DNA from 2 places in the Microbispora sp. CL1-1 genome. Region 1 is predicted to be linked to the other one. Evidence: riboswitches for the same ligand, from Rfam matches in the RefSeq annotation. Region 1 holds a riboswitch; the other holds the start of a gene.

Region 1 (11,548 bases):
GATCAAGGATCAGCTGGACGAGCAGGCGGCACGCCCGCACGACGTGTCCGCCGGCACCCCGCCGGTGCGTCTCAGCCGGGAGGAGCTCATCGAGGCCGCGGGCATCGACGAGGAGACCCTGGCCGAGATGGAGAGCTACGGCCTGGTCGCCGCCGTGGCGCGCCGCTACGACGGGGAGGCGCTGGAGATCGCGCGCAGCGTGGGGGCGCTGGCGCGGTTCGGCCTGCAGGCGCGTCACCTGAGGGCGGTGCGCGCCGTGGTGGAGCGGGAGGCCGGTCTCATCGAGCAGGCGGTGGCCCCGCTGCTGCGGCGCAAGGCGCCGGGGGCGATCGCCGAGGCGGACGAGACCGCCCGGGAGATCTCCGGACTTCTCCAGGAACTTCACAATGCGTTACTGCGTGGGAGTGTTCGCGGCGTTCTGGGGCGGTGACCGGCACATCCGCACCTCCGTGGGTGTTACGTTGAATGCCTGGTGATATGCCGCGACGCTTGAGACGGAGCCGCCCGTGTTGCAGATGGAGGTCGTGGGGGTTCGCGTTGAGATGCCCACCAACCAGCCGATCGTTCTCCTGAAGGAGACGAGCGGTGATCGGTATCTGCCGATCTGGATAGGCATGACCGAGGCGACCGCTATCGCGTTGGCCCAAGCGGAGGAGCCGCCGCCCCGGCCGCTGACCCACGACTTGTTCCGTGACGTTCTTGAGGCCTTGGGGGTGCGGTTGCGCACCGTCAACATCGTCGCGCTCCGCGATGGAATCTTCTTCGCCGATCTGGTTTTCTCCAACGGCGTGGAGGTCAGCGCGCGTCCATCGGACTCGATCGCGCTGGCGTTGCGTACGGGTGCGACGATCTACGCGAGTGAGGACGTGATCCAGGAGGCGGGCGTCAGCATGCCCGACGACCAGGAGGACGAAGTGGAGAAGTTCCGCGAGTTCCTGGACAAAATCACACCGGAAGACTTCGGCCGGGCGGGCTGACGTGCCGGACGATTTCGGGAGATTACGCTTCACGACGCGCCGGACGGGGTCGTTGACTGACGATGGCCCCGGTCCTACGGTGCAAGGGAAACCACGGTTGTAATTCACGAACCCCCAGATCAGACCGTGGGATGAGAGAAAGCCGGAGGTCCGCAGTGGCGGTCAGCAGCGGCGAGGGTAAGTCGGCCGGCCAGCACGACCCGGTTCGGCAGGCGGCGCGCGAGCGCGCCGGCGAACAGGGTCTGCTGTTCGACGAGCAGCCGACGGCGCTGCCCCAGGGCATCGGATACCGCGGCCCCACGGCGTGCGCGGCGGCCGGGATCACCTACCGGCAGCTCGACTACTGGGCCCGGACCGAACTGGTGCTCCCGACGATAAGGGCCGCCCAGGGATCCGGGTCCCAGCGACTGTACAGCTTCCGCGACATCCTCGTCCTGAAGGTCGTCAAACGTCTTCTGGACACGGGCGTCTCCCTCCAGCAGATACGCGCCGCCGTACGGCACCTGCGCGACCGCGGCGTCAACGACCTGGCCCAGATCACCTTGATGAGCGACGGCGTGAGCGTCTACGAGTGCACGAGCGCCGACGAGGTGATCGACCTGTTGCAGGGCGGCCAGGGCGTGTTCGGCATCGCGCTCGGGAGAGTCTGGCGGGAGGTCGAGGGATCGCTGGCCGAGCTTCCGGGCGAGCGGGCGGAGGCCGCTCCGGATGCGGAGGGGGACCATCCCGCGGACGAGCTGGCCCGCCGGAGAAAGGCCCGCAGGACCGGCTGAGCGGATGCCCGGCGATCACAGGTTCGACGGTCGGGCGCGCGTGCCGGGCCTGACCGGGGGCAGGTCGAACTCGTCGTCACGCATGCGCAGCAGGGCGACGGACGCGCCGGCGAAGCCCACGGCCGTGACCAGCAGGCCGATGCCCGACGCGGTGTGGCCGGGCATGAACGGATGGGTGAACCCGCCGGCCGCGAGCAGGACCCCCATCCAGGCCGGCGCCGCGCCGCTGCGCCACAGCGCCAGGCCGAGCAGCAGCAGGCCGACGACGATGCCCACGATGAACAGCAGGCTCGCCACCAGCTGTACGGGGTCGTCCTCGAGCGCGTTCTGAATCCTCGCCATGGTCGCCACGTCGAAGTGCCTCGTCACCGTCAGGTACGCGAGGTCGTCGCCGCCACGGATCAGGGGGAAGCCGGCCAGGTCGCCGAGCAACGCGAGGAGGGCACCCGCCGTGGTGAGCCTGGGAGCGCCGCGACGGGCCACCCACGCCACGGCGAAGGTGGCCGGGATCAGCCCGACCAGGAACGGCAGGGCGAACCATCGGAGCACGCCCGCGGCCTGCTCGTGGGCCGCGTACGCCGCGACCGTGGCCTCGAACGACTCGCCGCCGTCCACGGAGCTGAACAGATAGTTGAGGCCCATGCCGAGCATGGGGAGCGGGGCGACGACGGCGAGCAGCACCCGCCAGAAGCCGCGCACGTCCCGCGGCGGTTTCCGCGGGGTGGCGGCGGCGCGGGCGTCGGTGTCCGGCTGCATGATGATCCTCCGAGAGTCCGGGAGTTGTCCGATCGAGTCCGAGGATGGGCGCGGACGGCTCCCTTCGTCGTGGGGGCGTGGTCCCGATTCCAGTCCCGTGCACCCCGTGATCCGGGAGCACGCTCCTATGGCCGATGGGAGTGCCGGGATCGGATGATGAGCGCATGGCAGTCAGACGGGCCGGCCCGGTCGCGGTGCTCACCCTCACGGCCGTCGTGGTGGTGGCGGCGTGGGTGTCGTGGTTCCTCGGCGGGCTCACCTTCGCCGACGCGGCCGACGACTCCTACCTGCTGACCAACAGCGCGCAGGCGCTGACCTTCACCACGTTCGGCGCGCTGGTGCTCGCCCACCGTCCCGGGCACCGCATCGGGCTGCTGTTCGTGGCGTACGGCGCCTGCTACACGCTGAGCGTGGCCTGCCTCGGGCTGCTCACCGACGCGGTCGGGCTGCCGGAGGCGTGGGCGCGGGCGGTCGAGCTGTTCGGCATCACCGCGTGGATCCCGGCGCCGGTCGTCTGCCTTCCGCTGATCGTGCAGTTGTTCCCCGACGGCAGGCCGCTGTCGCGGAGCTGGCGGCCGCTGGCCGTCGCGACCCTCGCCGTCCTGCCGTTCACGCCCATCCCGACCCTGTCCGTGGCGGCCGGGCCGGCGGGGGACGGGCCGACCGCGGAGGAGCCGATGCTGCCCGTCATCGTGGGCGAGGTCGCCCAGCGGCTGATTCCGGTGTTCGCCGCCGTCGCCGCGCTGGTGCTGCTGGCCTCCCTCGGCGCGCTCGTCCTGCGCGTCCGCCGGTCCCGCGGGGTGCCGCGGCAGCAGCTGATGTGGCTGCTGTGGGCCGTGGGGCTGTTCGCCGCGCTCAACGCGCAGCGGATCGTGACGACCGACGGGCCGGTGTTGTTCCTGCTGACCCTGCCGCTGATCCCGGCCGCGGCCACGGTGGCGATCCTGCGCCACGGGTTGTACGACATCGAGCTGATCGTCAACCGCTCGCTGGTGTACGGGGTGCTCACGCTCGGCGTCGTGCTGGCCTACCTGGGCATCGTCGCGGGGCTGTCCGCGCTGGCGCGGGACCGGCTGTCGGCCGCCCCGCTGATCGCGACCGCGGTTGTCGCTCTCGCCTTCGCGCCCGCCCGTTCGGCCGTGCAGTCCTTGGTGGACCGGGTCATGTACGGCCAGCGCCGCGATCCTGTGGCGGCCGCCGCCCGGGTCGGCCTGCGGCTCGGCGCCGGCCTGGACGGGGTGTTGCGAGCCGTGTGCGAGGCGCTGCGGCTGCCGTACGCCGCGGTCGCCTCCGACGGGCGGCTGGTCGCGACGTACGGCCGGTCACCGCGGCGGCGGCACACGGTGTCGCTGGAGGTGGCCGACGGGCCGCCCGCGGACCTGCTCGTCGGGCTGAGGGCGGGGGAGAGCCGGCTGTCCGGCGCCGACCGGCGCGCCCTGGAACTGCTGGCCGCCCCGGTCGGCCTGGCCCTGCAGGCGGTGCGCCTGTCCGAGCAACTGGGCGAGTCCCGCACGCGCATCGTGGCCGCGCGGGAGGAGGAACGCCGGCGGCTGCGCCGCGATCTGCACGACGGCCTCGGCACCGTGCTCACCGCGGTGACCCTCAAGGCCGACGCGGCCCACAACCTGCGTCACACCGATCCCGAGCGGAGCGCACGGCTCCTGCTCGACCTGCGCGCCGACCTGACCGCCGCGATCGCCGATATCCGCCGGCTCGTCTACAACCTGCGGCCGCCCGCCCTCGACGAGCTCGGACTGCTGGGCGCGCTCCGCCAGCGCGCCCAGGACTCGTGGCGGCACGAGCACGCCGGGTACGTGGTCACGATCGACGCCCCGGACGACCTGCCGCCGCTGCCCGCCGGGGTGGAGGTGGCCGCCTATCGCATCGCCACCGAGGCGGTCACCAACGCGCTGCGCCACGGCGGGGCGACGGCGTGCCGGGTCTCCCTGCGCGCCGACCACGCCGCCCTGCATGTGGAGGTGAGCGACAACGGCTCCGGGGGCGCCGGAGCGTGGCCGCACGGCGTCGGTCTGCGCTCCATGCACGAGCGGGCCGGCGAACTGGGCGGTACGCTCACCGCCGGCCCCACCGACTGCGGCGGCCGCGTCCACGCCCGCCTTCCACTGGAGCAGACATGAGCGCCGGGGAACCGATCAGGATCGTCGTCGTCGACGATCACCCGCTGATGCGGGAAGGCCTGCGTGCCCTGGTGACGTCGCTGCCGGACATCGAGGTGGTGGGCGAGGCCGGCGACGGCGACGCCGCCCGTCGTGAGGTGCAGCTCACGCGCCCCGACGTCGTGGTCATGGACCTGCACATGCCGGGCGTCAACGGGGTGGAGGCCACCAGGGCCATCGTGCGCGCGGTGCCCGCCACCCGGGTGCTCGTGCTCACGATGTTCGAGGACGACGAGTCGGTGTTCGCCGCGATGCGCGCCGGAGCCTTCGGATACCTGGTCAAGGGCGCGAAGCAGGAGGAGATCGTCCGGGCGGTCCGCTCTGTCGCGGCCGGACATGCCGTCTTCGGCCCGAGCGTGGCCCGCCGGATCATCGACTTCTTCGCCGCCGGGGCCTCTCGCGCGCCGGCCCCGGAGCCCTTTCCCGAGCTCACCGCCCGCGAACGGGAGGTCCTCGACATCATCGCGGCCGGCCGGTCCAACGCGGCGATCGCCCGGCATCTGGCCATCAGCGGCAAGACCGTCAGCAACCACATCACCGCCATCTTCGCCAAGCTGGCGGTCGCCGACCGGGCCGAGGCCATCGTCCGCGCCCGCCAGGCCGGTCTCGGCGCCGATCTCGAGCAGGGTGCGAGTCGGGCCGATCCGGGGTAGCCGGTAGAGTGGAACGGCCGACGACCTCGTGCGGGAGAGACCCCTGATCTTCGAAGGGGCGCCGAAGGAGCAAACCTCCCCGGAATCTCTCAGGCATCCGTACCGCACGGACGAGGCGACTCTGAAAAGCAGGCCCGCCGGCCAGGCGGCGCCTCACCGAAGGGGAAAGCCGGGCCCGACGGCCCGGTGAAGCTCTCAGGTCCGATGACAGAGGGGGAGACCGCTACACGACCGCCGCGCCACACCGGGCGCGGGACGGTCGCCGCAGGTCTCGACCCGCCAGGAGGCCCCTGTCATGACCGATCGGTCCACGCTTCGCGATCTTTCCGCTCCGCCCTTCTCCACCCGCCACATCGGCCCCTCCGAGGCCGACCGCGACCGGATGCTGGAGGTCGTCGGCTACGAGTCGGTGGCCGACCTGGTCGCCGTGGCCGTGCCGGAGGCCATCCGCACGCGCGGCCCGCTGAACCTGCCCGAGGCGGTGGGGGAGGCCGAGGCCCTGGCCGAGCTGCGCGCCCTCGCCGGGCGCAACCGGGTGCTGACCCCGATGATCGGCCTCGGCTACTACGACACGATCACGCCGGGCGTCGTCCTGCGCAACGTGCTGGAGAACCCCGGCTGGTACACCGCGTACACGCCCTACCAGCCGGAGATCTCGCAGGGCCGCCTGGAGGCGCTGCTGAACTTCCAGACCGTGATCTCCGACCTCACCGGCCTCGCCGTCGCCGGCGCGTCCCTGCTCGACGAGGCGACGGCCGCGGCCGAGGCGATGACGCTGGCCCGCCGGGCGAGCAAGGTGAAGACCGACGTGTTCGTGGTGGACGCCGACGCGCTGCCGCAGACCAAGGCCGTGCTGGCGACCCGCGCCGAGCCGCTCGGCATCACGCTGGTCGAGTCGGACCTCGCCGGCGAGCTGCCCGAGTGCTTCGGGGTCCTCGTCCAGTATCCGGGCGCGAGCGGCCGGGTGGCGTCCTTCCGCGCGGTCGCCGAGCGGGCGCACGCCCAGGGGGCGCTGCTGGTGGCCGCGGCCGACCTGCTGGCGCTGACCCTGCTGGAGTCCCCGGGCGAGCAGGGCGCCGACATCGCCGTCGGCTCCTCCCAGCGCTTCGGCGTCCCGCTGGGCTACGGCGGCCCCCACGCGGCGTACATGGCCGTACGCGAGGGCCTGCAGCGGCAGATGCCGGGCCGCCTGGTCGGCGTCTCGCTGGACGCCGACGGCCGCACGGCCTACCGCCTGGCCCTGCAGACCCGCGAGCAGCACATCCGGCGCGAGAAGGCCACCAGCAACATCTGCACCGCGCAGGTGCTGCTGGCCGTCATGGCCTCGATGTACGCCGTCTACCACGGCCCGGAGGGCCTGAAGCGCATCGCGCAGCGGGTGCACCGCCACGCGGCCGTCCTCGCCGCCGGGCTGCGCGAGAGCGGCGTGGAGGTCGTGCACGACGAGTTCTTCGACACCGTGCTCGCCCGCGTGCCCGGGCGGGCCGCCGAGGTCGTGGCCGCCGCCGCCGAGCGGGGCGTCAACCTGCGCCTGGTGGACGCCGACCACGTCGGCGTCGCCTGTGACGAGAAGACCACCACGGGCCACCTGCGGGCGGTCTGGGCGGCGTTCGGCGCGTCCGGGCTCGTGGTCGAAGACCTCGACCGGGTGACCTCCGACGCGCTCCCGGCCGGCCTGCAGCGGACCTCCGGCTTCCTCACCCACCCGGTGTTCCACTCCCACCGGTCCGAGACGGCCATGCTGCGCTACCTGCGGCGGCTGCAGGACAAGGACATCGCGCTCGACCGCTCGATGATCCCGCTGGGCTCCTGCACGATGAAGCTCAACGCGACCACCGAGATGGAGCCGGTCACCTGGCCGGAGTTCGCCTCGATCCACCCGTTCGCGCCCGCGGAGCAGGCCGAGGGCTACGCCGAGCTGATCGCGACGCTGGAGGGCTGGCTGGCCGAGGTCACCGGCTACGACCGGGTGTCGATCCAGCCGAACGCGGGCTCCCAGGGCGAGTTCGCCGGGCTGCTGGCGATCAGGTCCTACCACCGCTCCCGGGGCGAGGAGGGCCGCGACGTCTGCCTCATCCCGTCCTCCGCGCACGGCACGAACGCCGCCAGCGCCGTCATGGCGGGCATGCGGGTGGTCGTGGTGGCCTGCGACGCGAACGGCAACGTCGACCTGGCCGACCTCGCCGCCAAAATCGACAAGCACCGTGACGCGCTCGCCGCGATCATGGTGACCTACCCGTCCACCCACGGGGTGTACGAGGAGACGATCGTCGAGATCTGCGAGCGGGTCCACGAGGCCGGCGGGCAGGTCTACGTCGACGGGGCCAACCTCAACGCGCTGGTGGGCCTGGCCAAGCTGGGCGAGTTCGGCGCGGACGTCTCCCACCTCAACCTGCACAAGACCTTCTGCATCCCGCACGGCGGCGGTGGTCCCGGCGTCGGCCCGGTGGCGGTCAAGGCCCACCTCGCCGAGCACCTCCCGGCCCACGTGTCGGCCGCGCCGTACGGCTCGGCGGGCATCCTGCCGATCTCCTGGGCGTACGTCAGGATGATGGGCGGCGACGGGCTGCGCCAGGCCACCGAGCAGGCGATCCTGTCGGCCAACTACCTGGCCCGGCGGCTCGCGCCGCACTACCCGGTGCTTTACACCGGCAGGGACGGCCTGGTCGCCCACGAGTGCATCGTCGACCTGCGCCAGATCACCAAGGAGACCGGCGTCACCGTGGACGACGTGGCCAAGCGGCTGATCGACTACGGCTTCCACGCGCCCACGATGTCGTTCCCCGTCGCCGGGACGCTCATGATCGAGCCGACCGAGAGCGAGGACCTGGCCGAGCTCGACCGCTTCGCCGACGCGATGATCGCCATCCGGGGCGAGATCGCGAAGGTGGCGTCGGGCGAGTTCGACAAGACCGACAACCCGCTGCGCAACGCCCCGCACACGGCCGAGTGCCTCACCGCCGACGAGTGGGCCCACCCCTACTCGCGGGCGGTGGCCGCCTACCCGGTGCCCGGCCTGCGGGACGACAAGTACTGGTCGCCGGTGCGCCGCATCGACCAGGCGTACGGCGACCGCAACCTGGTCTGCTCCTGCCCGCCCCTTGAGGCGTACGAGGACTGATCAGTTGAGCATGTCGGCCCCGCCCGGCGGCCGGTCTCGTTAAGATCGCGGTGATCGTTTCTATCCCCTGCGACCATGCGAGGCCCCCTGTATGACGGCCATCGATTCCGGGCGGCGGTCCGACCGGCTCGACCACGCGCGCCGGCTCGCCGAAAGCGGCGACCTCGACGGCGCGGCCGAGATCTTCGCGGAACTCGCCGCGGACGAGAACGCGCCGGAGCGCGGCGAGGCGGGCGAGGGCCTGTCGGTCGTGGCCGAGCGGATGGCCGAGCGGCTGCTGGAGGACGGCGAGCCCGAGCGGGCCGCCGACGTCCTGCTGGAGGCGCTGTCGATCAGCGCGGTGGCCGACCCCGCGCGCCTGCGGGTGCTGCTCGGCATGGCGCACCTGGAGATGGCGTGCGCGCAGTTCGCCGGGGCCGTGGAGGACAGCCGCCAGGAGGGGGCCGACGCCGGCACCGGCGCGCTCGCGATCGAACTGCTGGCCCGCACGCTGCCGCTGCGGGGCCGCGACGCCGACGCCGAGACCGTCTGGCGCTACGGCCTCGACCATCCCGATCCCGCGCTCGCCGAGCAGGTGCTGCTGCGCCTGGGCCGCGACGTGCGCCCCGCGATGGAGGCCGGCGCGGCCGGGTGACCCCCGTGATCCCCCTGTGACCCCCCGTGGTCGTCCGCTGGTCGTCCTGCCGCGTGTCAGCGCTGGTGGCGGCGGCCGAGGGCGTGAGCGAGGTTGACCGCGATGATCCCGCCCCAGGCCAGGAGCAGGCCCGTCGCGCCGGAGGTCTGCGCCGCGATGGCGGTCAGCGGGATGCCCAGGGCCAGCGAGCCGATGGCCATGCCCACGGCGCCGTCCCTGTGCTTGGACTGGCCGCGAAGCGGCTGGTGGGCGAGCTGGGCCGCCACCTCGTTGCGCACCCGCGCGGCGATCTCCACGTCGAGCTTGTCGAGGAACGAGTCGACCAGGGCGTCCTCGTAGTCCGGCCCGAGGTCGCGGCGGGCCGCCATGACGGCGCGCAGGTCCTCGCGGTTCGAGGGGGCCGCCTGCGGCGGAGGGACGGGGTGCCCGGTTCCGGGCGGCGGTTGGTGCGATGCGATGTCCGGCACCATGACATTCTTGCCTCTTTATCGGATGACTGCCATCCTCCGATCGGAGGGTCGCCTCCTCCTGCTCCTGCCGGACCCGTTACCTTCACCGCATGGAGATCGAGACCCCGCACGGCCGCGCGCTGGCCGAGGTGGACGAGGCCGCCGATCCCCGGCTGCTGCTGGTCCTGACCCACGGGTCCGGGGGAGGCGTGGAGGCCCCCGACCTGCTCGCCGTACGGGACGCGGTGCTGGCGATCGGAGGAAGCGTCGCACGGGTGACCCAGCCGTTCCGGCTGCGCGGCGCGCGGGCGCCGGGGTCGGCGGTCAAGCAGGACGAGGCGTGGCTGTCGATCGTCGCCGCGCTCCGCGAGCGTCACCCTGGCCTGCCGCTCGTGCAGGGCGGGCGGAGCAACGGCGCGCGGGTCGCCTGCCGCACGGCGAGAGCCGCAGGGGCGGAGGCGGTGGTGGCGCTCGCGTTCCCGCTCCACCCTCCGGGCAAGCCGGAACGCTCACGGGCGGACGAGCTGCGGCAGGCGGGGACCCCGGTGCTCGTGGTCAACGGTGACCGGGATCCATTCGGCGTGCCGGACGAGAAGGACGCCGAATGTCTCGTGGTCCTTCCGGGGGAGGGACACGAGTTCAAGAAGGATCCCGCCCGCGTGGGCGAGGTCGTGGCCCGGTGGCTGCTCTCGCGCCGCTCCGCCGCTCCGCTCAGGTGAGCATGGTCTCGCCCGCCTCATGGCCGATCATGGCCAATTTTTGACTGACTAGACACTCTCTTATATTGTCGGATCATGCCTAGACCACGCAGTGAGGACCGGCGTAACGCGATCCTGCGGGCGGCCACCCGCGTCATCGCGTCCCAGGGGCTCGGGGCGGCCACCGCGACGATCGCGAAGGAGGCAGGCGTCTCCAACGGATCGTTGTTCACCTACTTCGACACGAAGGCGAAGCTGCTCAACGAGCTCTTCCTCGCGCTGAAGACGGAGATGAGCGCCGCGGCGACCGCCGATCTCCGGGCCGGGGACGCACCCCGTGAGCAGGTCCGCCACATGTGGACGCAGTGGTGGCGCTGGGCGACGGCCAACCCGGACAAGCGGCGGGCGCTCGCGCAGCTTCAAGTGGCGGACGACATCACCGCCGACACCCATCGGGCGGCGAGCCTGGCCTTCAGCGGCATCGCCGGCCTGCTGGAACGGAGCCGGGCCAACGGGCCGATGCAGGACGTGCCGCTCGGTTTCGTCCTGACCCTGGTGAACGCGATCGCCGAGGCGACGATCGACGAGATGATCCGCGAGCCTGCCGAGGCCGAGGCACGCGGCAGTGTCGCGTTCGAGGCCATCTGGCGGGTGCTGGCCGGCTCCTCCACCGCGCCCACCGCCTGATCCGCGCCCAGTGCCTGATCTCCATCTCCATGATCTCCACAGTGAGGGAGCCGACGTGCCCGACTTCAGCCGCAGCACATCGCCCGCAAGGGCGTGGATCATCACCGGGCCGACGTCCGGAATCGGCAGGCGCACCGCGATCGAGCTCGCCGAGCACGGCTCCGTCGTGCTGGTGGGCCGTGACCCGGGCAAGCTCGCGGAGGTCGAAGCCGAGATCAACGCGCGGCCCGAGGGGCACGCGGTCTCGGTGGTCTGCGACTTCTCCGATATCCCGAGCGTGCGGCGCGCGGCCGCACGGGTCGTCGCGCTCGGTCTTCCGATCGCCGGCCTGCTCAACAACGCGGGCATCATGCCGGCCCGCGCCGACCGGGCCGCACAGGGGTGGGACCTCGCCTTCACGACCAACCACCTCGGACCGTTCGCGCTGACGGAGGCGCTCATTCCGCACCTTCCCGACGGCGCGAACGTCGTGTTCGTCTGCTCGGGCGTCGAGGATCCACAGCGCAAGCCCGCGGTCGCCGCCGGCTTCCGCGGCGGGCGCTACATCTCGGCGCAAGCCAGTGTGCGCGGCCAATGGCGGCCCGGGGGCTCGTCCAAGACCGGCTTCGACGCCTACGCCACCT
Region 2 (11,548 bases), on a different contig from region 1:
TGCTCCGCGAGGTCGGCGCGGCGGTCGGCGACCGGCTGTCGGGCCTCGGCGTCCGGTCCCGCCACGAGGTGGTCGTACGGCTGCGCAGGAGAGGGGGCTGACATGCGTCCGCGATGGGGGAACCGCATCGGGCTCCTGCTGGTGGGCGTCGCGCTCGTCGCGGGAGGCTTCGGCCTGCTGACCGCCGTACGCCGGCGGCCCGGCGTGACCCTGATCGACGCGAGCGTGGCCGACGGGAGCGTCGTCGACGGGAAGCCGTGGGCGCTGCCCCTGGTGGCCGGGGCGGCGATGGTGCTCGCCCTGGTCGCGACCCGCTGGCTCTTCATGGCGCTCGGCTGGGGCCGGGTCGGCACCCGCACCGGCGCCGGCATCGCCATGCTCGGCGTGGCGTTGAAGGGGATCGACGGGATCGGCCGCATCTCGGTCAGGCTCGTGCGCGACGGCAGGGTGCGGGTGACGGTGTCGCTCCGGCGGTCGGCCGACCTGCGGCAGGTGATCAGGCGGCTGGACGAGTCGGCGGTCTCACGCGTTCGCCGCGCGGTCGGCCGCGACGACGCGCTTGCGGTCGTTCGCCTGCACGTCCGCCGCCGCTGACCGGCCCTGCCTGCGCCACGGCGCGGGCGTCGCGCCCGTGCCGATGGCAAGCCCGGCGGCCAGGCAGGCGAGCGGCACGACCGGCACCACATAGCGGTGGTCGAAGGCGGCGATCAGGGGCGGCAGCAGGAGCAGGGCCGCCGCCGCGGTCCAGGGCAGCAGCGCCGTCCACCGCCGGGCGACCAGCCCGGCGAGCCCGGCCAGCAGGATCACCGCCAGCAGCGGCCCCCGCAGGAAGCCCTGCTCCTGATAGGCGCGCAGCAGGCCCGCGAACGGCTCCACTACCTTGGTGTCCCCGGAGCTTCCCTGGTAGGCGGTGGTCAGCTCGCCCGCCGTACGGCCGGCGGAGGCCACCTTGGACGTGAACGGCTTCACCGAGGCGGGGAAGACGTACGCGCTCTGCGGCCCGGGGGAGGGGTAGACCTTCCGGTCCCATTCGAACGCCCACATGGCGTCGTGCAGCCCGGTCATGAGGAAGTCGAGGGGCTGGCTGCGGATCGCCAGCGAGGCGAACTCGCTCGCCAGCCGGTCCTTGTCCTTCTTCACCCGCTGGATGGGCGAGTCGGCGTCCCAGATGTAGGCGGGCGCGGCCAGCCGGGGCCCCGACGGGCACAGCACCGCCAGCTCCTTCGGCGGCTCCATCACCGAGCAGTCGGCGAAGGTCATCGTGCGCGACCACAGCCACGTGCTGTTGCCGCCCAGCCCGTACGACCCGTGGGTGTCGTGGAACCAGACGGCATAGCCGCCGAGCACGGCGGACGCGGCGGCGAGCCCGGCGAGCGCGGCCTTCCATCGTCCGGCGAGCACCACCGGCAGCAGCGCCAGCGCGATCAGGGGCAGCCCGAGGGTGCGGGTGACCGTGGCGAACCCGAGCAGCAGCAGCGCCGCGACGACGGCCCACCCGCCCGGGCGGGGACGCCACAGCAGGATCGTCACGGCGGCCACGACCAGCGCGGTGAACGGCAGGTCCGCCATGACGAGGTGTTCGAGCTGGATCTGGTGGACGTCGAGAAGCACCGGCGCCGCCGCCAGCGCCGCGCCCCAGCCGGGCAGCCGGGTGCGGCGGCGCAGCAGCGCGTACACGCACACGGCCATGCCGAGACCGAGCAGATGCTGGACGATCACGACGGCGGTGACGCTGCCCAGCGGGCTCAGCGCCGCCAGGAACAGCGAGTAGCCGGACGGCCGTGAGGGCAGCGGCCGCAGGTCGAGCGCCGAGCTGAGGTAAGCGAAGGAGTCGGCCCAGAACCACAGCGCGGGCCGGTAGCCGAGCACGGCGAGCGCGCGCAGTGCGACGCCCGCCGCCAGCACGACCAGGAACGCCCGATGCGGGCGCAGCGCCTCGCGCCACCTCACGTGACGGCCCTCCTCCTCGCCGGGAAGTCACCACGATATTGGCGAGCGGCACATGCGTCACATTCGAGACGTCACCGCGCGGGCCCTCACGGACGGCGGCGTGCTCAGCGCCACCTCCGGCACCGCACCCGTCCCCGCCGCCGTGCCCGGCGGGGGCGGGGACGCGGGGATCAGCACTCGATGACGTTGACGGCGAGGCCGCCGCGCGAGGTCTCCTTGTATTTGTCGAGCATGTCCCTGCCGGTGTCGCGCATCGTCTTGATCGCCTTGTCGAGCGACACGAAGTGGCGGCCGTCGCCGCGCAGCGCGATGCGGGCGGCGGCGATGGCCTTGATCGAGGCGACGGCGTTGCGCTCGATGCACGGGATCTGGACGAGCCCGCCGATCGGGTCGCAGGTCAGGCCGAGGTTGTGCTCGATGCCGATCTCGGCGGCGTTCTCGACCTGCTCCGGCGTCCCGCCGAGCGCCTCGGTGAGGCCCGCCGCCGCCATCGAGCAGGCCGAGCCGACCTCACCCTGGCAGCCCACCTCCGCGCCGGAGATGGAGGCGTTCTCCTTGAACAGCACGCCGATCGCGCCCGCGGTGAGCAGGAAGCGGATGACGCCGTCCTCGTCGGCCCCTGGAAGGAAGCGCATGTAGTAGGACAGAACGGCCGGCACGATGCCGGCGGCGCCGTTGGTCGGCGCGGTGACGATCCGGCCGCCCGCCGCGTTCTCCTCGTTGACGGCCAGCGCGAACAGCGTGACCCAGTCCATCGCCCGCAGCGGGTCGGCGCCGTCGGCCTCGCTCTGCAGCCGCCGATGGAGCTGGTGGGCCCGTCGGCGCACCTTGAGGCCGCCCGGCAGGACGCCCTCGCGGCTGGTGCCGCGCCGTACGCACTCGGCCATCACCGCCCACAGATGCAGCAGGCTGGAGCGGATCTCCTCCTCCGTACGGCCGAAGGCCTTCTCGTTCTCCATCATCACGCCGGAGATCGACAGGCCCGTGTCGGCGCAGTGCGCGAGCAGTTCGTGCGCGGTCGTGAAGGCGTACGGCAGCACCGTGTCGTCGGGCTTGATCCGGTCGGCGCCGGTGGCGTTCTCGTCCACCACGAAGCCGCCGCCGACCGAGTAGTACACCTTCTCGCGCAGCACGGTGTCGTCGGCGTACGCCGTGAACCGCATGCCGTTCGGGTGGTGGGGCAGCGACAGTTTGCGCTCGAAGACGAGATCCTCGCCGACCACGAACGGGATCTCGTGCACGCCGTACACCGTGACCGTGCCGCTCGCCCGCATCGCCGCCAGCCGTTCGTCGACGGTGTCGACGTCGACCAGTTCGGGCTTGTCGCCGGACAGGCCGAGCAGGACCGCCTTGTCGCTGCCGTGGCCCTTGCCGGTCAGCCCGAGCGAGCCGTACAGGATCGCCTCGATCCGGGTCACCTTCTCCAGCAGCCCGTCCTGGTGCAGCCCGCGGGCGAACCTGTGCGCCGCCGCCATCGGACCGCCCGTGTGCGAACTGGACGGTCCGATGCCCACCTTGAACAGGTCGAAGACGCTGATCGCCATTGACCGTCGCCCTTCGCACCGTCTGTCAGGACTCGCCGGAGGTCAGCGCGGCGTACTCCGCGGCCGACAGCAGGTCGTCGGGCTCCTCCTCCACGCGCACGCGGAACAGCCAGCCCTCGCCGTACGGGTCGGAGTTGACCAGCGAGGGGTTGTCCACGACGGCGGAGTTGATCTCGACGATCTCGCCGCCGACCGGCGCGAAGATGTCGCTCACGGACTTGGTGGACTCCACCTCGCCGACCGCGTCGCCGGCCGCGATGGTCGCGCCGACCTCGGAGTGCACCTCCACGTAAACCACGTCGCCGAGCTGCTCGGCCGCGTACGCCGTGATGCCCACCGTCACGGTGCGGCCGTCCTCAAGCCCGGCCACCCACTCGTGTTCCTTGGTGTAGCTCAGGTCGTCCGGAATGGTGCTCACTTGCTCCTCCTGTAGAAAGGCAGATCGACGACGTCGACCGGTTCTTGGCTGCCCCGGATGTCCACGGCCAGGCCACCCTTCTCCAGGGCGCCCTCGTCCACGTACGCCATGGCGATCGGGCGGCCGAGGGACTGCGACGGAGCGCCGCTGGTCACCTCGCCGACGACGGCCCCCTCCCGGGTGACGGAGTAGCCGTGGCGGGGCACGCGCCTGCCGCGCGCCACCAGCCCGACCAGGCGCCGCCTGGTGCCGTACTCCGCCGCCCGCTCAAGGGCGGCCTTGCCCACGAAGTCGCCCGGCTTGTCGAAGCGGACGACCCGGCCGAGGCCCGCGTCGAACGGCGTGATCGCCGCGCTCAGCTCGTTGCCGTAGAGCGGCATGCCGGCTTCCAGACGCAGGGTGTCGCGGGCCGACAGCCCGGCGGGGACGAGCCCGGCGTCTCTGCCCGCCTCGGCGAGGGCGTTCCACAGCGGCACGGCGTGCTCGTTCAGCACGAAGAGTTCGAAGCCGTCCTCGCCGGTGTATCCGGTGCGGGCGATCAGGGCGGGCGCGCCCGCGACGATGCCGGCGACGATGGCGTAGTACTTCAGCTCGTCGAGGTCGGCGTCGGTCAGCGCGGCCAGGATCTCGGCGCTGCGCGGGCCCTGCACGGCGACCAGCGCGTACTCGTCCGACCTGTCGGTCACCTGCGCGTAGCCCCGGACGCGTTCGGCGAGCTCACGGGCGACGAGGGCGTAGTTGGAGGCGTTGGCGACGACCATGTACTGGTCCTCGTCGAGGCGGTAGACGATGAGGTCGTCGAGGATGCCGCCGGTCTCGTTCACGATCATCGTGTAACGGGCGCGGCCGGGCGCGAGGACGCTGAGGTGCCCCACGAGCGCGTGGTCGAGCGCCTCGCCCGCCTGCGGGCCGACGACGAAGATCTCCCCCATGTGGGACAGGTCGAACAGGCCCGCGGCCGTGCGCACCGCGTTGTGCTCGGCCGACTCGCTGCCGTAGCGCAGGGGCATCTGCCAGCCCGCGAAGTCGGTCAGGGTCGCGCCCAGACTTTCGTGGACCCCGCGGAGCGGGGTGGATCGGGACATGCGCACCTCGGAAGGACGGATGCTGCGTTTGACTATCGGGCATCCTCCCCCTCTGTCATCGGCGCCTGAGAGCTTCGTCCGATCTTTGCCGGACTTTCACCTTCGGCGAGGCCTGACGGCCTTCTTTCCAGAGGTCACCTGGCCCGCACGGTCCTTTGCCTTGAGAGGTTCGCGGGGAGGGCTTGCTCCTTCAGGGGCCCTGACCGGATGCCAGGACGCTCTCCCGCACGGGATCACCGGTGTGCTGCAAGCCTAGTGGGTCGCCGCCATCCCCGTAACCGGCCGGATCACCTGATTTCCCCTGTCACTTCCCGGCCGTGCCATCCCGTACGGGTCAGTGGCTGGAGTCGCACGGCGGCCGATGCGCCGCGCGGAGCCGCACATGGGTGGACGGGAGGTCGTCGCCGGTGAGGATCCGCTGGTGGAGGGCCTGGGTGTCGGGGGACGGCTCGGTGCCGAGGCGGTCGACCAGGGTGCGGCGCAGCCGCTGGTAGGACGCCGAGGCGTCGTGGGTGCGGCCCGACCGGTGCAGCGCCAGCATGAGCTGCCGGTGCGGCCGTTCGCGCAGCGGGTGGCGCCTCGCCCATTGGGCCAGGCCGCCGACGATCTCGTGATGGTGCCCGAGCGCCAGCCTGACGTCGAAGAGGTCCTCGGTCACCGCGCGCCGCTCCTCGTCGAGCCGGTCGGCCCACGCGGAGAGCGCGTCCACATGCCTCATGGCGAGCAGGGCGTCGCCGCGCCACAGGCTCAGCGCGTTCTCGAACATCCGCGCCGCATTGTGGTAATCGCAATTCTCACGAGCGATTCTGCCCTGTGCCGCAAATTGGTTGAATACTTCAGCATCCACGGATGCCGGTGGCACGGAAAGAAGGTAGCCGCCCTCCACGGTGTGCAGTGGAGAAAGGTGGGGGTCGCGGGGCGACAGACGTTGCCGCATCTGCGCGATGTAGGTGGTAAGATTCCGCGCCGCCGATTTAGTGGGACGGCCATTCCACAACAGATCGATGAGCCGGTCCCGGTGGACCGCGATATTCGGATTGAGCAGGAACAACGCGAGCAGCTGCCGGTGCCTCGGGGCGAGTCCGGCGATGACATCCCCTGAGGGCTTCATGGCCAGGAACGTTCCGAGCACGGCGTATAACACGGTTCCCCTCGCACGAAAGCAGCGTGAACGCGCCGACGACGCGGCTGTGATCGCTATTTGACCATATCCCTCTCCGGCGGCGTGCGTCAAAATATATGCCGTTTCTATGTCGGCTGCCCGGGGGCCCATAAACACCGCTCCGCCCGGGCCAATGCCGGCTCCGGATGCTCCGATACGCCGATAACCCAAATGAAAGCGGTTGCAGATGCTGCTGCTCGTCGGCCGTCCCCGGAGGCGGTGTGCGTGAGTGGCGTCGATTAGCCGGATGATCGGCGCGCGTACGGTGCCGCGCCCGGGCTGGCGTGAATCGAGCCCGGGGAGGGGGAATCGGGCCCGGGGAGGGGGAATCGGGCCCGGGGAGGCGCGAATATCGCGCTCAGCGGGCCGCCGTGAGGCCGTCTTCCGCCGCGGGGGCCCGCAGGGCCTGGTTGACGGCCTCGGTGCGCCGGGCGTCGCCCCACACCCACTCCACGCGGGCCTCGCGCCGCCGCCCGGCCAGCCAGTCGTCGAAGAGCCGCTGCTCGATCCCTTGCCGGGTGGCGTCGTCGAAGGTAGCGGGTCTGACCTCCACGACCTGGACGACCACGGGGTCGGGTCCGTACGGGCCGAGGACGTCGCCCGGTGCGGCGTCCGCCGCCTCCGGGCCGAGCTCGGCGCGGAACAGGCGGCGCAGCCGGGCGTCCGCGCCGTGGTCGAGCGTCTCGGCGGCGGAGGCGAGGGAGCCTGGTCCGCCGTCCCGCAGCCGGTCGGCGGCGGCCCGGGCGGCCTCCACACGGGGATACCGCAGGAACACCACGCACAACCGGTCGTAGGAGCGAGGGGCGGCGGCGAAAAGACTTTCGGCGCGGTCACCGGCGACCCGGCGACGAAGCCGGGCGATCCCCGCCTCCTGGGCCACGACGTCCTCCAGGCCGGCGTGGTCGAGGCCGCGTTCGGCCATCCACTCCTGGGTGGCCTCGACCGTGAGCAGCCCCCGGGCCCGCCGGAAGGCGTCGAGAGCGTCCTGCAACTCGGCGGCGGACAGGTCTGCCGGGTCGCCGGCCAGCTCCTGCGCGACCAGGGCGGCGTCGACCAGTCTGCTGGCGAGTGAGGCGTCGCTCCACAGCTCGTCCAGCACCGCCATGGCCTGCTCCATGGCGACCTCCATGCCGTTGACCCGCACGACGACCTGCTCGCCGGAGTTGCGGCTGCCCCGCAGCGGCCAGGGCAGCGCGAGGTCGGGAGCGAAGGCGATCGAGACCGTGCCGTCGCCCACCGGGAGCAGCATGTCGTAGTGACATCTGCCGCCGGGGTGGTCGCGCTGCCACACCAGGCGCATCGGCACGCCTTCGTGCTCCGCCCGCAGGCCGCCCAGCAGGAGCCTGGCCTCGGCGGGTTCCCGATCACAGATCCGGCGCAGGTACGCCAGGACATCGGTCAGCAGACGGGCAGAAGGAACAACACCACGGTGGACACCACTCTGGGCGGCGCGGTGGGCGGCACTGCCGACAGGAGTCTCGGTGGCACCAACGGCGGCAACGACGGCGGCACTCTGGGTGGCGCGGTGGGCGGCACTGCCGGCCGGAGATTCGGTGGCATCAACGGCGGCACCAAGCGGGGCACCGACGGCGGCACTCGGGGCGGCGCGATCGGCGGTGCTGCGGTCGGCACTGCGGTCGGTGCTGTGGTCGGTGTTGTGGTCGGCACTGTGCGGCATGTCGGGCTCCTCGGGGCGCGGTCGATCCCGCTCCCTCCGAGCGGGATCTGTCGGGCTGGTCGGCGGCGGGGATGTCAGGCCGGTTCGAGCAGGAGGTCGCAGAGGGCCTCGCTGATCGGCAGGCCGGTCATGTTCTCGACCCACAGCCACTGGGCGTTGGGGTTGACCTCAAGGAAGACGTGACGGTCGTCCGGTGTGACGATCAGGTCGACGGCGCCGTACAGCAGGCCGAGGCGGTCCATAAGCGCGAGGCACCGGTCGGCGATCTCCTCCTGCAACCGGTGCGGCCGATGCGGCGTGGTCCTGGTGTCGTAGTAGCGCCAGTCGAGGCTCGACCGGTTGGACGCCTGCGAGTGGATCTCGGCGGCGAAGATCCGTCGCCCGACGATGGTGACGCGCAGCTCGACGCGCTTCGGCACCATCTCCTGCACGATCACGGGGCAGAACCGCAGGCCGTCGGCGTACGCGAGGTCGCGGGGCGACACCGGCTCGGTGAGGCGCGTCGCGGTGAGGCCGCCCGCGACGCCCTCCACGAGCGGGACGTGGAAGGCCTTCGTGATGATCCGGCCGTCGTGCCGGTCGTGGAAGTCGAGGAACGACTCGGCGTCCGTGGTGATCAGTGTCTCCGGGATCGCGAACCCGAGCTCCGCGGCGAGCGCGAGCTGGGAGGACTTCTGGCCGGACCGGCGGAAGACCGACTCGCGGGCGGGCACTTGACGGCACGGCAACTGCTCCCACAGGTCGCCGAGCAGGCTCTTGCACTCCTGCACGGTGTGGGCGGCGACCGCAGGATCGGCGATCTCGGGGTGCGCCCGCGGGGGAGTCGGCCGGCGCCACCACACGGCGGACACCGTGTCGAGGTCGATCGTCTCCTTGTCGCGGCGCAGGATGCGGCGGGTGCCGAGGTCGGTGCCGTAGCCGAGGTCCAGCTTCGCGGAGACGGGGAAGTCGCCGGGGTCGAAGACGCTGACGCGCGCGCCGCGCCGGGCGAGTAGACCGCCGACCCGCTCGGCGTGCGGGTCGTCCTCGCTGGTGAGCACGAGAACGTGAGAAGAGCGCAACGGAGGGCCTTTCGACGTGCCTCAACAGACCTGAGCGCGGACGGGACGCCGGGGCGGCGCCTTCCGGAAGTGGCCCGAAACCGGACAGGACCCGAATCGACCGGGCCTGAATGAACGCGGCCTGAATGGACCGGGTGTGAACGGCCAGGGCCTTGATCGAGCGAGCCCTGCATCGGCAGGTACGGGATCGAGCGGGCCGTGGACCCACGAGGCGCAGTGCGGGGCCGTGGATCTACGGGCCAGGCGGGTAGGGACGCCACCGAGAGCCACCGGGCGCGGGCGGAGACCGCTGGCTGCCATCGGTGGCCACGTGAGCGACCTGAGCCCCGGTGCCGCACCACCGGAGCTGCCTGGCTGCCGAGGTCACCGGTGTCGCATCACCGGAGCTACCGCCGTCGCCCAGGGCCGCAGGAGCTAGTGCGGCCACGGCCGCCCCAGTCGGCGTCCCGCACGGTGCTCAGTCGGTGGGCGATGACGACGCGGGTGCCCGCGAAGCCGCGCAGGCTCTCCTCGATCGCGGCCTCGGCCACGGTGTCGAGGTGGCTCGTGGCCTCGTCGAGCAGCAGCATCCTCGGCTCCGACAGCAGGGCGCGGGCGAGCGCGAGCCGCTGGCGCTGCCCGCCCGACAGCCCGCCGCCGTCGGTGAGCAGCGTGCGGTAGCCCATCGGCATGGCCCTGATCTCCTCGTGCAGGCGGGCCGCCCGGGCCGCCCGTTCCACCTGCTCCGGGGTGGCGGAGGGGACGTTGAGCGCGATGTTGTCGAAGATCGTGCCGTGGAAGAGGACGGGCTCCTGCGGCACCACGCCGAACTGGCGGCGCAGGGCGCGGGGATCGAAGGCGGCGGCGGGCACGCCGTCGTAGCGGATCTCGCCCTCGCCGGGCGTGAGCAGCCCCAGGATCAGCCGGGCCAGGGTGGTCTTGCCGGAGCCCGAGGCACCGACCAGCGCGACCTTCTGCCCGGGGCGCACGGTGACCGTGACGTCCCGCAGGATCCACGGGCTGTCGGGGCCATAGCGGAAGCCGACGCCGTCCAGCTCGATCCGCCCGGTGAGCGTACGGGTGACCGGGGCGGCGGGAACGGGCTCGGGCTCGGCGTGCCAGACGTCGGCCAGCCGCTCCACGTGCGGCCTGACCCCTTGTACGGCCTGCAGGCCGGCGATCAGCGAGCTCAGCGGGGCGAGCGCGGCGCCGGCCAGGGCTTGCAGGGCGAGCATCCCGCCGAGCGTCAGCGTGCCGTCCGCCACCTGGCGGGCGCCCGTCCAGACGAGGGTGAGCGGGGCGGCGAACTGCAGGGCCCCGAGCAGGGCCTCCTGCATGGCCTGCGCCCGGCCGCTTCGCCCGGAACGCTCGGCGACGGTGGCGACGGCCGTCGCCCATCGGTCCGCGATCCGCGGCTCCGCGCCGGAGGCCTTGACGGTCTCGATGCCGCGCAGGCCCTCGATCAGCCTGCTCTGCAGGTCGTTGCGGGCTTCGGTCTCGCGGTGGGTCAGGTCGCCGACGCGGCGGCGGGTGAGGAGCAGCAGGCCCGCCTGGGCGAGGGCGAACGCGACCAGGCAGCCGCCGATCAGCGGGCTGCGCACGCCGATCGCGATCACGTATCCCAGGGCCAGCGGGGCCTCCAGGAAGGCGAGCGTCACCTGGTTGGTGAGGACCTCCCGGATCAGCGAGGTCGCCAGCACGCGGTTGACCAGGTCGGCGGAGCCGCGCAGGGCGAAGAACCGGTAGGGCGCCGCGAGGAGCCGTTCGCCCGTTACACGCACCAGCTCGCCGTCCGCGCTCGCCCTGAGCGAGACCATCGCGTATCCGCGCAGCACCCGGACCAGCCCGTACGCGGCGACCAGGCCGAGCACTCCGAAGCCCGCGATGGTAAGCAGGTCGTGGTCGCCGGCCGGCAGCACCCGGTCGACGACCAGCTCGGTCAGCGCCGGGAGGGCGAAGCCGAACGCCTGCATGACGACGCTGAGCGCCACCAGCAGCGCGAGCAGCCGGCGGTGGCCCGCGAAGGCGACAGAGGCGGGCCACCGCCACCAGCGGCCCCGCCGGGGGCGCGCGGTCCGCCGGAATCCGGGGCCGGGGGTGAAGACGAGCAGCACGCCGCTGTAGTCCAGGGCGAGCTCGGCGGTGGTGACGCGACGGCGGCCCGTCTCGGGATCGACGATCGTGACCCCGCCGCGCCCGTGACGCTCGACGACCACGTAGTGGTCGCCCTTCCAGTGCGCGATCGCCGGGAGCGGCGCGTGCGCCAGCCCCTCGGGAGGCAGGGAGAAGGCCCGTGCCTCCAGCCCGCGCCGCCTCGCCGCCCTGACCAGGGTGAGCGCGGAGGTGCCGTCACGGCCGGCGCCCAGCTCCTCGCCGAGCTCGCGCACCTCCACGTGGTGCCCGTACGCGCCGAGGACCATGGCGAGGCAGGCGGGGCCGCACTCGGTGGGGGTGCGCTGGTGGACGACAGGAACCCTGCTGAAAGCTGTGCCGCGATTGAGCCTCATGGTCCACGGAGTGTCGGCCGGGAGGCTTGTCCATCGCTTGTGACCGGCTTCAATCCCGCGGCCCCGAGAAGCGGTGGCGAAAAGCGGCGGCTCAGTGGCGGGCGGCGGTGACCAGGGCGTGGAACAGCGGCCCGTCCTCGTCGGCCTCCGGATGCCACTGGACG

What was found. A riboswitch is a leader RNA that binds a small molecule or an ion and turns the genes downstream of it on or off. The one in region 1 is predicted to bind glycine.
Region 2: linked by a shared signal. The riboswitch ahead of gcvT (glycine cleavage system aminomethyltransferase GcvT) and the one ahead of gcvP (aminomethyl-transferring glycine dehydrogenase) in region 1 are both predicted to bind glycine.

The regions. Positions count from the first base shown of each region.
Region 1 covers NZ_JAATEK010000006.1:234,329-245,876, forward strand. Annotated here, with positions in the region: gene HCK04_RS10505 (MerR family transcriptional regulator) at 1-430, shown strand, start outside; gene HCK04_RS10510 (bifunctional nuclease family protein) at 507-977, shown strand; gene HCK04_RS10515 (MerR family transcriptional regulator) at 1,133-1,750, shown strand; gene HCK04_RS10520 (hypothetical protein) at 1,766-2,506, opposite strand; gene HCK04_RS10525 (sensor histidine kinase) at 2,671-4,644, shown strand; gene HCK04_RS10530 (response regulator transcription factor) at 4,641-5,336, shown strand; glycine riboswitch at 5,358-5,451, shown strand; gene gcvP (aminomethyl-transferring glycine dehydrogenase) at 5,632-8,457, shown strand; gene HCK04_RS10540 (hypothetical protein) at 8,549-9,091, shown strand; gene HCK04_RS10545 (hypothetical protein) at 9,148-9,561, opposite strand; gene HCK04_RS10550 (alpha/beta family hydrolase) at 9,651-10,259, shown strand; gene HCK04_RS10555 (TetR/AcrR family transcriptional regulator) at 10,335-10,925, shown strand; gene HCK04_RS10560 (SDR family NAD(P)-dependent oxidoreductase) at 10,981-11,548, shown strand, end outside.
Region 2 covers NZ_JAATEK010000007.1:30,441-41,988, reverse strand. Annotated here, with positions in the region: gene HCK04_RS11065 (DUF6286 domain-containing protein) at 1-101, shown strand, start outside; gene HCK04_RS11060 (hypothetical protein) at 103-594, shown strand; gene HCK04_RS11055 (hypothetical protein) at 523-1,950, opposite strand; gene HCK04_RS43500 (hypothetical protein) at 2,003-2,134, shown strand; gene HCK04_RS11050 (L-serine ammonia-lyase) at 2,121-3,494, opposite strand; gene gcvH (glycine cleavage system protein GcvH) at 3,520-3,912, opposite strand; gene gcvT (glycine cleavage system aminomethyltransferase GcvT) at 3,909-4,997, opposite strand; glycine riboswitch at 5,136-5,233, opposite strand; gene HCK04_RS11035 (AfsR/SARP family transcriptional regulator) at 5,332-5,934, opposite strand; gene HCK04_RS11030 (TIGR04500 family putative peptide maturation system protein) at 6,518-7,837, opposite strand; gene HCK04_RS11025 (MvdC/MvdD family ATP grasp protein) at 7,912-8,877, opposite strand; gene HCK04_RS11020 (peptidase domain-containing ABC transporter) at 9,285-11,384, opposite strand; gene HCK04_RS11015 (gamma-glutamyl-gamma-aminobutyrate hydrolase family protein) at 11,476-11,548, opposite strand, start outside.